DNA from 4 places in the Bacillus sp. TCT6 genome. Region 3 is predicted to be linked to each of the others. Evidence: riboswitches for the same ligand, from Rfam matches in the RefSeq annotation. Region 3 holds a riboswitch; each other region holds the start of a gene.
The links. Region 3 has a riboswitch for lysine ahead of AC0ONG_RS02885 (amino acid permease). Riboswitches for the same ligand answer to the same signal wherever they lie in the genome.
Positions count from the first base shown of each region.

Region 1 (3,215 bases), 2.1 Mb from region 3:
ATACGTTGTTTTAACTCTAAATTTTCAACTTTATATGTTACAGAATCTACAAAGATTCTTTTAGAAAAATTAGGATCGTGTTTACAAATAGAATCAGCTATTTTCTCTGCTAATTCTTCATTAAATAAAAATTTTAACGGAACATATTTACCCATTTTTTCACCTCGGTGGTCAAATGAAAACAATTTTTATTTTTTAATCGACAATCCATAAACTAAAGTCTCACTCGGAGTCGTAATACTAAAACCTGTCGTCTTATAATCAAGTTTCACTGTATCACCAGTGTATTCTTTCGTGAATGAATCCATTTGTACGATAAGCTCTACATCTTCATATACAACATCATCTGCGTTATATGTATCCCAAATTAAATCGACATCAACGAAAATACTACAAGAGTTCGTCATTGTTCCTCTAATGCGAACGATCTTTTTATCTTCACGTTCTAATCTACGTATAGCTGCTTTTGCTTCATCAGTAATACGAATGTTCATTGTATCCCAACCTTTATTTATATTTCCTTTATTATTGCAAAAACAGGAGCAATAATAAAGGAAAGAGGTTTGCAACAAAAAACGAGCAAACAAATTTGTTTGCTCGTTTCACTTTATTTTAGTTCACATTTATCAAGTGGAATCACTTTTGTTTTTTTCGTAAATTTATAACCTAACCATAGTACTAAGAAGAGTGGTAAACCGATGTAAGAAACGAGTACACCGTTCCAATCAATTGCTTCACCCATAAATGCGCCGTAGTTTTGTCCTAAAATTACGATGATACAAAGTGTAAATGCGAAGATTGGACCGAATGGGAACCATTTTGCTCTATATGGTAAGTCTTTTAAATCTTTTCCTTGTGCGATATATGCTTTACGGAAACGGTAATGACTAATTGCAATTCCGACCCATGCGATAAAACCAGACATTCCAGATGCGTTTAATAACCAAATGTATACAACACCGTCACCGAATAAAGAAGCAATGAAAGCAATACTACCAACAATTGACGTTACGATTAATGCGTTAACAGGTACACCGCGGCTATCTAATTTACCAAGAAACTTTGGTGCTTTTCCTTGGCGAGCTAAATCCCAAAGCATACGAGTTGATGCATACATACCAGAGTTACCAGCAGATAGTACAGCAGTTAAAATAACAGCGTTCATAACAGAAGCAGCAAAGGCAACGCCCGCTTTTTCAAAAATAAGTGTAAACGGACTTACTGTTACATCACTTGCAGCAAGGCTTTCAGTTGTATAAGGAATTAGTAAACCGATAACGAGAATCGCAAGGATATAGAATAAAAGAATACGCCAAAAGATTGAACGAATTGCTTTTGGGATATTACGTTCTGGATCAGATGTTTCACCAGCAGCTACTCCTAATAATTCAGTTCCTTGGAAGGAGAAACCAGCTGCCATAAATACACCGATAATTGCCATGATACCGCCGTTAAATGGTGCATCTGCAACTGTGAAGTTTTTAAATCCAACAGTTTCGCCGCCCATAATTCCGAAAATCATCATGAAACCAACAATTAAAAAGATAATAATAGTAACTACTTTAATAAGTGCGAACCAATATTCAGATTCACCAAACCCTTTAACAGATAAATAGTTTAAAAGGAAAATAATAGCTAAACATAATCCACTCCAAATAAGAGAAGGAGTATCTGGGAACCAAAATTTCATAATTAATGTTACAGCTGCAAGTTCAGCAGCAATCGTAATTGCCCAGTTATACCAATAGTTCCATCCAAGTGCAAAGCCAAGTGATGGATCAACAAATTTTGTTGCATACGTACTAAAAGATCCAGTAACAGGCATGTAAGCTGCAAGTTCAGCTAAGCTTGTCATTAAAAAATAAACCATAATTCCAATTGCGGCGTATGCAATTAATGCGCCACCAGGTCCAGCTGTATGGATGACACCACCGCTGGCAAGAAATAGTCCGGTACCAATTGTACCACCGAGAGAAATCATCGTAAGGTGACGAGATTTTAATCCGCGTTTTAATTCACCTTGTCCTTGTGTAGTTTGCGTTTTAGAGGTAGATTGATTTGTTGCGCTATTCATGTTCAACACTCCTTTTCTTGTAGGTTAGGAAGGAGCGGGGGAGAAAAATACAAAAAACCGCCAAAGGAATTTGGCGGAACGTTTCACAAATAACCACCCCATCATACCCTTCCGTTAAGATAGCACCCCACGTTTACACGGTAATTTGTAAACGTGACAGTTCTGTTCCTTTCGGAGACAGCCCCAGCTCATATTTCCAGAGAAGAAATATAAACTTCGGCAACCTTTCCTTTCAAACGGAGTTGGTGACATTCTCTGTGTCTCGTCCGTTTTACTCATAAAAGTCGCAACCTCTACCTCATCGGATTGATGAGGATTTGATATATTGCTAAGATTTTTAATATATGGCAATTGTAATGACTTTCTGAATATATTGCAAGATATTTTGTTAGGAAAAGTCAAAAAATATCGGTTATTGTATAGGAAACGCTTGCAAAACTCCACCCGAACCTATTATTATGTAGCAATAAGCAAAGAAAAAATTGTTATACAAATGTTTCGCAAAAAATATTGAAAAACCCTCTAAATAAAAAGAAAATTCAGAAAAATATAATTCGACATTCATGATAAAGTCATATTATTTGTTATAATTAGAGTAACGTTTAAGTAAAAAGGGGAAATCAATATGAAATTAGAAACAGAAAGGCTCTATATAGTGCCGTGTACAGAAGAGAGGATTCAAATTGCTAACGAGCAAGGATACAATAGCGGTCCGCATATTGTAGGGCATGTAAAGAATGTAAAACAAGATGCAGCTATATTACCATGGGGCGCGTGGTATGTTCTTCGGAAAGAAGATGATAGCGTTTTAGGTGATATTGGGTTTAAAGGGAAACCAAACGAGAATCAAACAGTAGAAATTGGCTATGGATTTATTGAGAAATATTGGAATCAGGGCTATGCAACAGAAGCTGTAAGAGAACTAATCGATTGGGCTTTCAAAACAGGAGAGGTAGAAACAATAATTGCAGAGACAATCCTAGATAACTATAGTTCGATTCGTGTTTTAGAAAAGTTACATATGAAGAGAGTAAATGCTACAGAAACGATGATTAATTGGAAAATAGAAAAATAAAAAATACCGCTCGAAGTATATCGGGCGGTATTTTTATCGTTATGGTAGCATTTGTTTTTGATCATT
Region 1 covers NZ_JBVYHX010000001.1:2,689,657-2,692,871, reverse strand. The annotation lists partial or broken gene AC0ONG_RS13800 (hypothetical protein) at 1-155, opposite strand, end outside; gene AC0ONG_RS13795 (iron-sulfur cluster biosynthesis family protein) at 189-494, opposite strand; gene AC0ONG_RS13790 (amino acid permease) at 608-2,074, opposite strand; lysine riboswitch at 2,187-2,378, opposite strand; gene AC0ONG_RS13785 (GNAT family N-acetyltransferase) at 2,700-3,149, shown strand; gene AC0ONG_RS13780 (sulfite exporter TauE/SafE family protein) at 3,189-3,215, opposite strand, start outside.
Region 1: another riboswitch for lysine. It lies ahead of AC0ONG_RS13790 (amino acid permease); the one in region 3 lies ahead of AC0ONG_RS02885 (amino acid permease).

Region 2 (3,215 bases), 880 kb from region 3:
TTTTCGCGCTTGGTAAATCGAAACTATTTATATAACCGACAATTGATAACCCCATTAAAAGAACATTTAATGTAATCGGATTAAACGGTCCTGTAAAGCTTGCGATATTCGTAAATCCTGCCGCTAACGTTAAAACTAGTAATACAATAATATGCAGTATAAATAATTTTCGTTTTGTTAGTGGCAACAGCCATACGACACCGAAAATTATTTCTAACCCCCCAATTATTTTAAGTATACATACACTACTTTCATTTGAACCGATTAATAAAGAAAGCATCTTTACTTCTTCTGAATGAGTAAACAGTAGTTTTGGCACTATCCCTTGATATATCCATACAAAAGCAAATAAAGAACATACGAGCCAATACGTCATTGTTCTTCTAATTAGTAACCTAGGATGAAGCCCCTTTTCTAACCATAATTTTAAGGCATCAAAACTCCAAGCAGTCGCCCAACCTAATAACGGACGAAAAATATAGGAATCTATTACATTTCCTATACGACCAAATCTTGTATCATAATCATATTGTGTCTCAAAATGGATGTATTCTTTATTGGGCGTATACTTCCAATAACCACGTCCTATTTGAATAAGAGATAATGTATTATCCGTCCAAAATTTTAAAGAAGAAATTCTTTCACCAGTTTCTTTTCTTATTTCACCTATTGATTCCCCTTCTCCAACTATTTCAAGCCCAAATCCAATCTTTGTTTTATACAAAAACTTCTGTGGTTCTCCTTCTTTTTTCTCTAAATACGAAATTTCAGTAAAGCGAGCATCCCACTCTGTATGTATATCTGGTTCTTGCGTATATTCCCATAATTTTTCCATCGTCGTGTTCATTTTTGTCGCAACATAAATAGGCTGTTTCCTTTTCATTCTCCCCACCTCCTATGCACTATAAGTTTAATGTACATGCAATGAATTTATTTTGCTACATTTTTCACAAACTTCCTCATAAAAAAGAAAGAATTTTTAAAATATATATAAAACACTTGATTCCACGAAAAATTTAAATTATTATAAAACAAATGTTACCAACAACTTCATAAATCAAACACTCTCGCCTAAAACGTGAGATAGAGGTTGCGATACTTATGAGTATTCTAATGGAGACACAGAGATGTCTATGAACTTAGATGAAAGGAAGTATTGCCGAAATTGATAAATTTCTCTGCATTTATCAATTGGGGCTGTTTTCGAATAGAAACAGAACTGTCATATGTACAGACGTGTACGTATGAAGAGCTATCTACAAAAAAGAGATATCATTTTTTTATGATATTCCTTTTTTGGCGGTTTTTTTATTAGCTCCGTTTTCTGTTTCCCTTTTCCTGTAACAGCACCATCCTCACTTATTTGAGATGGTGTTTTTTGTTTGTCTTTCTGGTAACTACAGGAGTATTGGGATTTATATATTTCCTAATCTATTCTTAAAAATAGACGAAAGAAGGAATTTGTAATGGAAACAATTGTTCAAAAATTTGGTGGCACTTCTGTCGGAAGCGTCGAACGCATTCAACATGTAGCAAATTTAATTATTGAAGAATATGAACGAGGTCATAGCATTGTCTCTGTCGTTTCAGCAATGGGAAAAAGCACAGATGAACTTGTCGCACTCGCTAACGCTATCACAGAAAATCCAAGTAAACGTGAAATGGATATGCTTCTATCTACAGGAGAACAAGTAACTATTTCATTATTAACAATGGCACTGCAAGCAAAAGGCTATCATGCAATTTCATTAACAGGGTGGCAAGCAGGTATTACGACAGAATCTGTACATAGTAGTGCACGGATTACTGACATTCATACAGATCGTATTCAATCTTATCTTGCTGAAGGCACGATTGTTATCGTAGCTGGTTTCCAAGGTATAAGTGTAGAAAATGAAATTACAACGCTTGGCCGTGGTGGTTCTGATACGACTGCTGTCGCACTAGCCGCTGCACTTAAAGCAAAAAAATGTGATATTTATACGGATGTGACAGGCGTATATACGACGGACCCACGAGTTGTAAAAGATGCTTACAAATTAGATGAAATTTCTTATGACGAAATGTTAGAGCTTGCTAATCTCGGTGCTGGCGTATTACACCCGCGCGCTGTTGAGTTTGCTAAAAATCATAACGTAGTTTTAGAAGTTCGCTCAAGTATGGAACAAGAAAACGGAACAATTGTAAAAGGAGAATGTAACATGGAACAACAATCAATCGTTAAAGGTATTGCATTTGAGGATAACATTACACGTGTCACAATTAAAGGACTAGAACAAGGCTCGCTTTCAACAGTTTTCTCTACATTAGCAGCAGCACACATTAATGTAGATATCATCATTCAAAGTATTACAAATGAAGGAACTGTACATCTCTCCTTCTCCATTCACTCGAATGATTTAAGAGAAACTTTAAAAGTTTTGGAACAAAATCAAGAAACTCTTCACTACGAATCTGTAGAACATGAAAATCACTTAGCAAAAGTATCAATCGTAGGATCTGGCATGGTATCTAACCCTGGTGTCGCTGCAAATATGTTCACTACTTTAAAAGAAGAAAATATTCATATCAAAATGGTAAGTACATCAGAAATTAAAGTGTCTGTCGTTATTGACCGCCTTCATTTAGTAACAGGTGTTGAGGCGTTGCATCAATCATTTATGGCGAAAATTGAGCCTTTAGTGCAAATGAGCTAATTTGATATTTTCAGTAACGCTTATAAAAAAATCATATTAATCTACTTCCTTCCTATTAAATAAAATGCTGTTCGTTAACAAGATGCTATATGACATATAAAAAAACACCTTGTCACCTTTTCATATACTATGACAAGGTGTTTTTGACTGAAAGGAATTTGTAACTACTTAGTAGTATAATTATGAGGATGATTAAATAATAAACTTTTATACATAAGGAGATAAGACTATGGCAAAAAACAAATTACTACGAATGGACAATGTCAGCATCGTTGTAGAATCCCTTGATAACGCAATCTCTTTCTTCGAGGAGATTGGCTTGAACCTCGAAGGGCGAGCCACTGTCGAAGGTGAATGGGCTGGTCGCGTAACTGGACTCGGCTCTCAGTGCGTAGAGATTGCTATGATGGTCACTCCAGATGGCCACAGCCGAATTGAACTTTCGCGATTTCTCACCCCACCTACTGTATCAGATCACCGAAATACTCCTGTAAACGCCCTCGGTTATCTACGCGTCAT
Region 2 covers NZ_JBVYHX010000001.1:1,459,426-1,462,640, reverse strand. The annotation lists gene AC0ONG_RS07490 (DoxX-like family protein) at 1-883, opposite strand, end outside; lysine riboswitch at 1,077-1,263, shown strand; gene AC0ONG_RS07485 (aspartate kinase) at 1,467-2,696, shown strand; gene AC0ONG_RS07480 (VOC family protein) at 2,926-3,215, shown strand, end outside.
Region 2: another riboswitch for lysine. It lies ahead of AC0ONG_RS07485 (aspartate kinase); the one in region 3 lies ahead of AC0ONG_RS02885 (amino acid permease).

Region 3 (3,215 bases):
TGCGATTATCCAACGCGCACCACTTGGTGTTGTATTAGCAATCGCACCATTTAACTACCCAGTAAACTTATCTGCTGCAAAACTTGCACCAGCATTAATTATGGGTAATGCTGTTATTTTCAAACCAGCAACTCAAGGTGCAATTAGTGGTATTAAAATGGTTGAAGCACTTCATAAAGCTGGCCTTCCAAAAGGTCTTGTAAACGTAGCTACAGGACGCGGTTCTGTCATTGGTGACTACTTAGTAGAACACGAAGGCATCAATATGGTATCGTTCACAGGCGGTACGAACACAGGTAAACATTTAGCGAAAAAAGCTTCAATGATTCCACTTGTATTAGAACTTGGTGGTAAAGATCCTGGTATCGTTCGTGAAGATGCTGACTTACAAGATGCTGCAAACCATATCGTAAGCGGTGCATTCTCTTACTCTGGTCAACGTTGTACAGCTATTAAACGTGTACTTGTACACGAAAACGTAGCCGACGAGCTTGTTAGCTTATTAAAAGCGCAAGTAGCTGAACTATCAGTTGGATCTCCAGAACAAGACAGCACAATCGTTCCATTAATCGACGACAAGTCTGCTGACTTCGTTCAAGGCTTAGTTGACGATGCTGTTGAAAAAGGTGCTACAATCGTTATCGGTAACAAACGTGAGCGTAACTTAATTTACCCAACATTAATCGACCACGTAACAGAAGAAATGAAAGTTGCTTGGGAAGAGCCATTCGGCCCAATCCTTCCAATCATCCGTGTTTCTTCAGATGAGCAAGCAATTGAGATTGCTAACAAATCAGAGTTCGGTCTGCAAGCAAGTGTCTTCACAAAAGACATTAACAAAGCATTTGCAATTGCTAACAAAATCGAAACTGGTTCTGTTCAAATTAACGGACGCACAGAGCGCGGCCCTGACCACTTCCCATTCATTGGTGTAAAAGGTTCAGGTATGGGCGCACAAGGTATTCGTAAGAGCCTTGAGTCTATGACACGTGAAAAAGTAACAGTATTAAACTTAGTTTAATTTTATATGTAGAAGCTGATCTAGTTTAGATCGGCTTCTTTTTATATCAAATAATTATTCATTCCTAATCACAAACTCTTCTCTATAATCTGATTATTACTATATCCATTGACGTATAAAAATTCATTTGTTACTCTTAAAGACGTTAATTTAATATTTAAATCCTCATTCGTATCTCGGTGAGGTAGAGGTTGCAATCATTAAGAGTATCATTTCAGGAGATGTAGTGGCATTGATGAAGGAATGAGAAAGGAATGGTTGCCGAAGTAAGTCGTGTCCACCATGCACGCTTGCTGGGTCTGCATTTAATAAGTGCAGAACTGTCACAAACGTTTCGTTTGTGGAGAGCTATCGAGAGGTATGTCGTGGGTTTCTTATAAGATAGAAAGCATGTAGCGGCAGATTACGTGCTTTTTTTGTTTTGTTTGGGACTTCTCTTCCTGACTCAGGAAGACATACATATCTCCTCGCTTGACTTGGTTATACTAACTTTGGAGGTATTTTTCTATGCAACAAAAAAAATGGGGCTTTTGGGTACTAACAGCTTTCGTTGTCGGTAACATGGTTGGCGCTGGTATTTTCATGGTGCCAAGTACGTTGGCACAAACAGCAAGCCCACTCGGTGTCACTTTAGCTTGGTTAACTACAGGGTTTGGTGTTTTAATGCTAGCTCTTGTTTTCGGTAATTTAGCAATTCGTCGTCCTGATTTAACGACAGGGCCACAAAGTCATGCATATGCTTTATTCTCAACACCAAAAAAGAAAAAAATGGCTGGTTTCAGTATGGTATGGGGATATTGGGTTGCAAACTGGGCAAGTAACGTTGCCATCATTACATCATTTGCGGGATATTTATCACTCTTCTTCCCAATTATGAAAGATACGCGACTACTATTTTCAATCGGCTCGTTTAACGTAGAAGTCGGAAAACTAATTACATTTACGATTTGTTCCATCTTACTTTGGGGAACTCATATTATATTAACAAATGGTGTAAGCGGAGCTGGAAAGCTAAACTTCTTAGCAACAACAACGAAAGTAACTGGATTCCTTTTATTCATCGTCGTTACGTTATTTGCATTCGAAGCTTCTAAGTTTGGACAATGGTACACGCCGATGATTGATAAATCAGGTGTATCACATGGTCTTCTTTCACAAGTAAATTTAGCTGCTCTTACAACGCTTTGGGCGTTTATCGGAATTGAATCAGCCGTTCTTTTATCAAACCGTGCTGTTTCCCCAAAAACGGTAAAACGTGCAACAGTTGCGGGATTACTTATTACAGTTGCGATTTACTTAGGAATTACAATTTTAACAATGGGTGTACTTCATGTTGATAAATTACAAGCTTCGGAACGTCCATTAGCAGATGCACTAAACGCTGCAATGGGTCATGGCGGCGGGAAACTTATGGCATTACTTGCTCTTACTTCCCTGTTCGGTTCTATCTTAGGCTGGATTTTATTAAGCTCAGAAGTACCATATCAAGCAGCAAAAGAAGGTTTCTTCCCTTCCTTCTTCACGAAAACCAATAAAAAAGGAAGTCCAATTTACTCATTACGATTAACAAACATTATGTCGCAAGTTTTCCTATTCTCAACATTATCAGGAACCATTGCGGAAGCTTATACATTCGTTATTACCGTATCAACATTGGCCTACCTCATTCCATATCTCGTTTCACCAATCTTCCAGTTAAAACTAGTCGCAACTGGTGAAACATATAAAAATGAAATGCGGGCAAGAATTACAGATGGTATAGTCGCAATGATCGCACTTTGCTACGCACTATGGGTTATTAAAACCGGCGCATCCGATATAAAAACGTTCCTTCTCGGAATTGGTTTATTCGTAATTGGATTTGCTTTCTATCCATTAATGAATCGTGATCAGAAAAAAAATAACGAAAAGAAAAACGGGCAAGTTGCATAACGCAATTTGCTCGTTTTTTCTTTTGTAAAACATATATAATAGAACAAAGAGGTGAAAAACATGTCAATCGAATCGCTATGGAGCAGTCGCTTCCAACAACATATTCAAAATATCATTACATACTTTGCACGTATGATTAACGGTTTACTATATAGCTTTATCTTTATTTCATGCGTTGGTGCATATTATTATGCTCAGTTTCTAAAAGCATCTCCTTCTAAAGGAATATCTTTAATAATTATAACGATTGTACTTACGTTCA
Region 3 covers NZ_JBVYHX010000001.1:583,015-586,229, reverse strand. The annotation lists gene gapN (NADP-dependent glyceraldehyde-3-phosphate dehydrogenase) at 1-1,021, shown strand, start outside; lysine riboswitch at 1,199-1,380, shown strand; gene AC0ONG_RS02885 (amino acid permease) at 1,529-2,953, shown strand; gene AC0ONG_RS02880 (ABC transporter permease) at 3,014-3,215, shown strand, end outside.

Region 4 (3,215 bases), 550 kb from region 3:
TTTGTATTTTATCACAATTCTGATTTTTTTCAATCCTAGTTTTCCGATATATTTTAATTATTTTATTTTACAAAAAAGGAATTGCCCATCCGAACAACTCCTTTTCTATTTAGACAAGCTCTTTAATACGTATGCGATCGTTCCCAATAATATTTTCATATGTTTCGCGTTCCACAACTACTTGCGATGTTCCGCCTTTTGCAAAGACCACGGCTGGTCTTCGAATCCGATTGTAATTATTCGCCATCGAATACCCGTAGGCTCCTGTACAGGAAACTGCTAGTAAATCAGCAGAAGCGACTTTTGGTAAATGAATATCCCAAATCAACATATCTCCACTCTCACAGCATTTCCCAGCAATCGAAACGAGTTCCTCATTCTCATCATTCCCTCGATTCGCTAACATTGCTTCATAACGCGCACTATATAAAGCAGGTCTTAAATTATCTGTCATTCCACCATCGACTGATACATATTTCCGAATACCAGGAATATCTTTCACAGATCCAACTGTATAAATTGTTGTCCCAGCATCACCTACAATGCTACGGCCTGGTTCAATCCATATTTCTGGCAATGGATATTCACATACAGTAAATTGTTCTCTCACTGCACTTGTTACAGCTCGCACATATGTCTCAAGAGTTAATGGTGTATCCGACTCTGTGTAGCGTATTCCAAATCCCCCGCCTACATTTAACACTTTTACTACATAGTTTGTTTGCTCTCTCACTTCTTCTAAAAATTGGCGAAGAACTTCAATTGCTCGAACAAAACCAGCTGTTTCAAATATTTGCGATCCGATATGTGAATGAATCCCTAGCACATTATAATTTGATTTTTGTAAAGCAAATCCAATTGCCTGCATCGCTTGACCGTTTGAAACGCCAAATCCAAATTTCGAATCATCTTGGCCTGTTGTAATATATTCATGTGTGTGCGCCTCTACTCCAGGCGTTACACGAATTAATATGTTCACAAATTTTCCATGTTGCATCGCTAAATCGTGTAAAATTTCTAATTCAAAGAAATTATCTACGACAAAACAACCAATATTCGCCTGAAGAGCCATCACTATCTCTTCTTCTGTTTTATTATTTCCATGAAAATGAATACGTGATGCTGGAAATCCTGCTTGGAGCGCAGTATATAATTCTCCCCCAGAAACAACGTCTAATGACATATTCTCTTCACGAGCTACTCGGCACATCTCCATGCACAAGAACGCCTTGCTTGCATATGCTACTTGATAAGAGAAACCACTTTCTTTAAAAGCACGATGAAACGCTCGGCATTTTCCTCGAATAGACTCTTCATCATATACATAAAGTGGTGTTCCGTATTGCTTTGCTAGCTGCGTCGTATCGCACCCTCCAATTTCTAAGTGTCCTTGCCCATTAATTCGGCTTGTGCCGTGTAAATACATTTAAATTCCTCCCTTATTTCCTCTAAAACTCATAACCCCAATCTTCTATTCATTGCAGCACGCTTTTAGATAGACAAAAAACGCGCGGAACAATGTTCACACGCGTTTCTTATTAGGAAAAATATATATTGAAAAAATAAACGAGTTGTTATCTCCTCAAAATAAGAAACCGCATCAACATCTCCAAATAGCTCTCCATAAAATAAATCTTATGACAGTACTACATTTATTCAATGTAGTCCCAATATATGAATAAGATGGTTATTCTTATATTTCGGCAATAGTCCCTTTCAACCTATGATCACAGATTCCATTAAATCTCCCATAGCTTACTCTTTCCTATCGCGGCCTCTACCTTTGAGAGTAGATGAGGTAAGTCTATTTAATTTTCAAACATCTAATTGTTGCTATTAACAATACCAAAGGACCATTTTATTTGTCAAACAATTTTTTATATTGTTTTTTTACAGTTTAATTTTGTATCGTTTGGTAAGCGCTTTACTGAAATCTTTGTCACTTCCCATTCGCCTTCTTCGTTATTAAATGTAATCGTTACCTTCTCAAATGGTGGAGCAATTTTCCCAGCAACACGTTCATACTTTGTCACTTCAATACTTGCTTGAAATAAATATGTACCGCTATACACTTTTTTTAAACTAATAATTTTAGGACATTGATAAGGTTTCAAACTTCCATATTGTTTTTCAATTGCTTTATTTATTTTTGGAAATAAAACAGAATAAAGTGCATCTTCCATAAGAGGTGCATCATATTGAGCTACCGACACACTCGGTGAAGTAAAAAGTATAACACTACTGCATGCTATAAAATATAATAATTTTCGCATTATAACCTCCGTATATCACGCGATTCTTTCTACGTACGATAATTATCATACATAGAAATTCTGTTTTATTGTCTCCCACCAATCTTTTTCTACTCGATTATTATAAAAAAGCCCACAACCCCCTTTTATTTTCGTATAATGATACTCATAGTATAATAATCATAATAACAAAGGACTGTTCGTATATATAAAAGGAGTCGTTAAGCAAACTGACTCACAAGAACTGTCATGCTTTTTAGGAGAGGAGTATATTATGCTACAACATCTGTTTCCAAAACTGCGATTTGCACTCGTTGCAGTCGTTTTACTATGGATTAAAACATATATTGTGTACAAGCTAGCATTTGATATTAAAATTGATAATTTCTTTGAAGAATTCATGCTTTTTATTAATCCACTAGCTGCGTTACTTTTATTTTTCGGCTTAGCTTTACTTGCATCTAAGCACCGAAACCGAATTATAATTGGAATCAGTTTTATACTGTCATTTATTTTATTTGGAAACGCAATGTTTTATGGGTTCTATAACGATTTCGTTACTTTCCCGGTTTTATTCCAAACAAACAATATGGCTGATTTAGGGACAAGTATAAAAGAACTCTTTACGTACAAAACATTACTTTTATTTGCAGATGCAATTATTTTAATGTTTATTTCGCGTAAATTCCCATCATTTGGCGACAAAACACCACTTTCCCGCTCAGAGAAGCGAACTTTCTTTAGCGGTGTAACAGCTTTATTAGCACTACAAATTGTTGTATCAGTTATTTATAAACCACAAATGTTCTCACGCTCATTTGACCGTCAAACTGTTGTGAAAAATTTAGGTTTATACACATATCATCTATTTGATATTACACTCCAATCCAAGTCTTCAGCTGAGCGTGTATTTGCAAGTGGCGATGGATTTTCTGAAATTAAGAACTATACAGACTCAAAAGA
Region 4 covers NZ_JBVYHX010000001.1:1,137,062-1,140,276, reverse strand. The annotation lists gene lysA (diaminopimelate decarboxylase) at 110-1,426, opposite strand; lysine riboswitch at 1,607-1,788, opposite strand; gene AC0ONG_RS05785 (DUF3888 domain-containing protein) at 1,878-2,273, opposite strand; gene AC0ONG_RS05780 (LTA synthase family protein) at 2,527-3,215, shown strand, end outside.
Region 4: another riboswitch for lysine. It lies ahead of lysA (diaminopimelate decarboxylase); the one in region 3 lies ahead of AC0ONG_RS02885 (amino acid permease).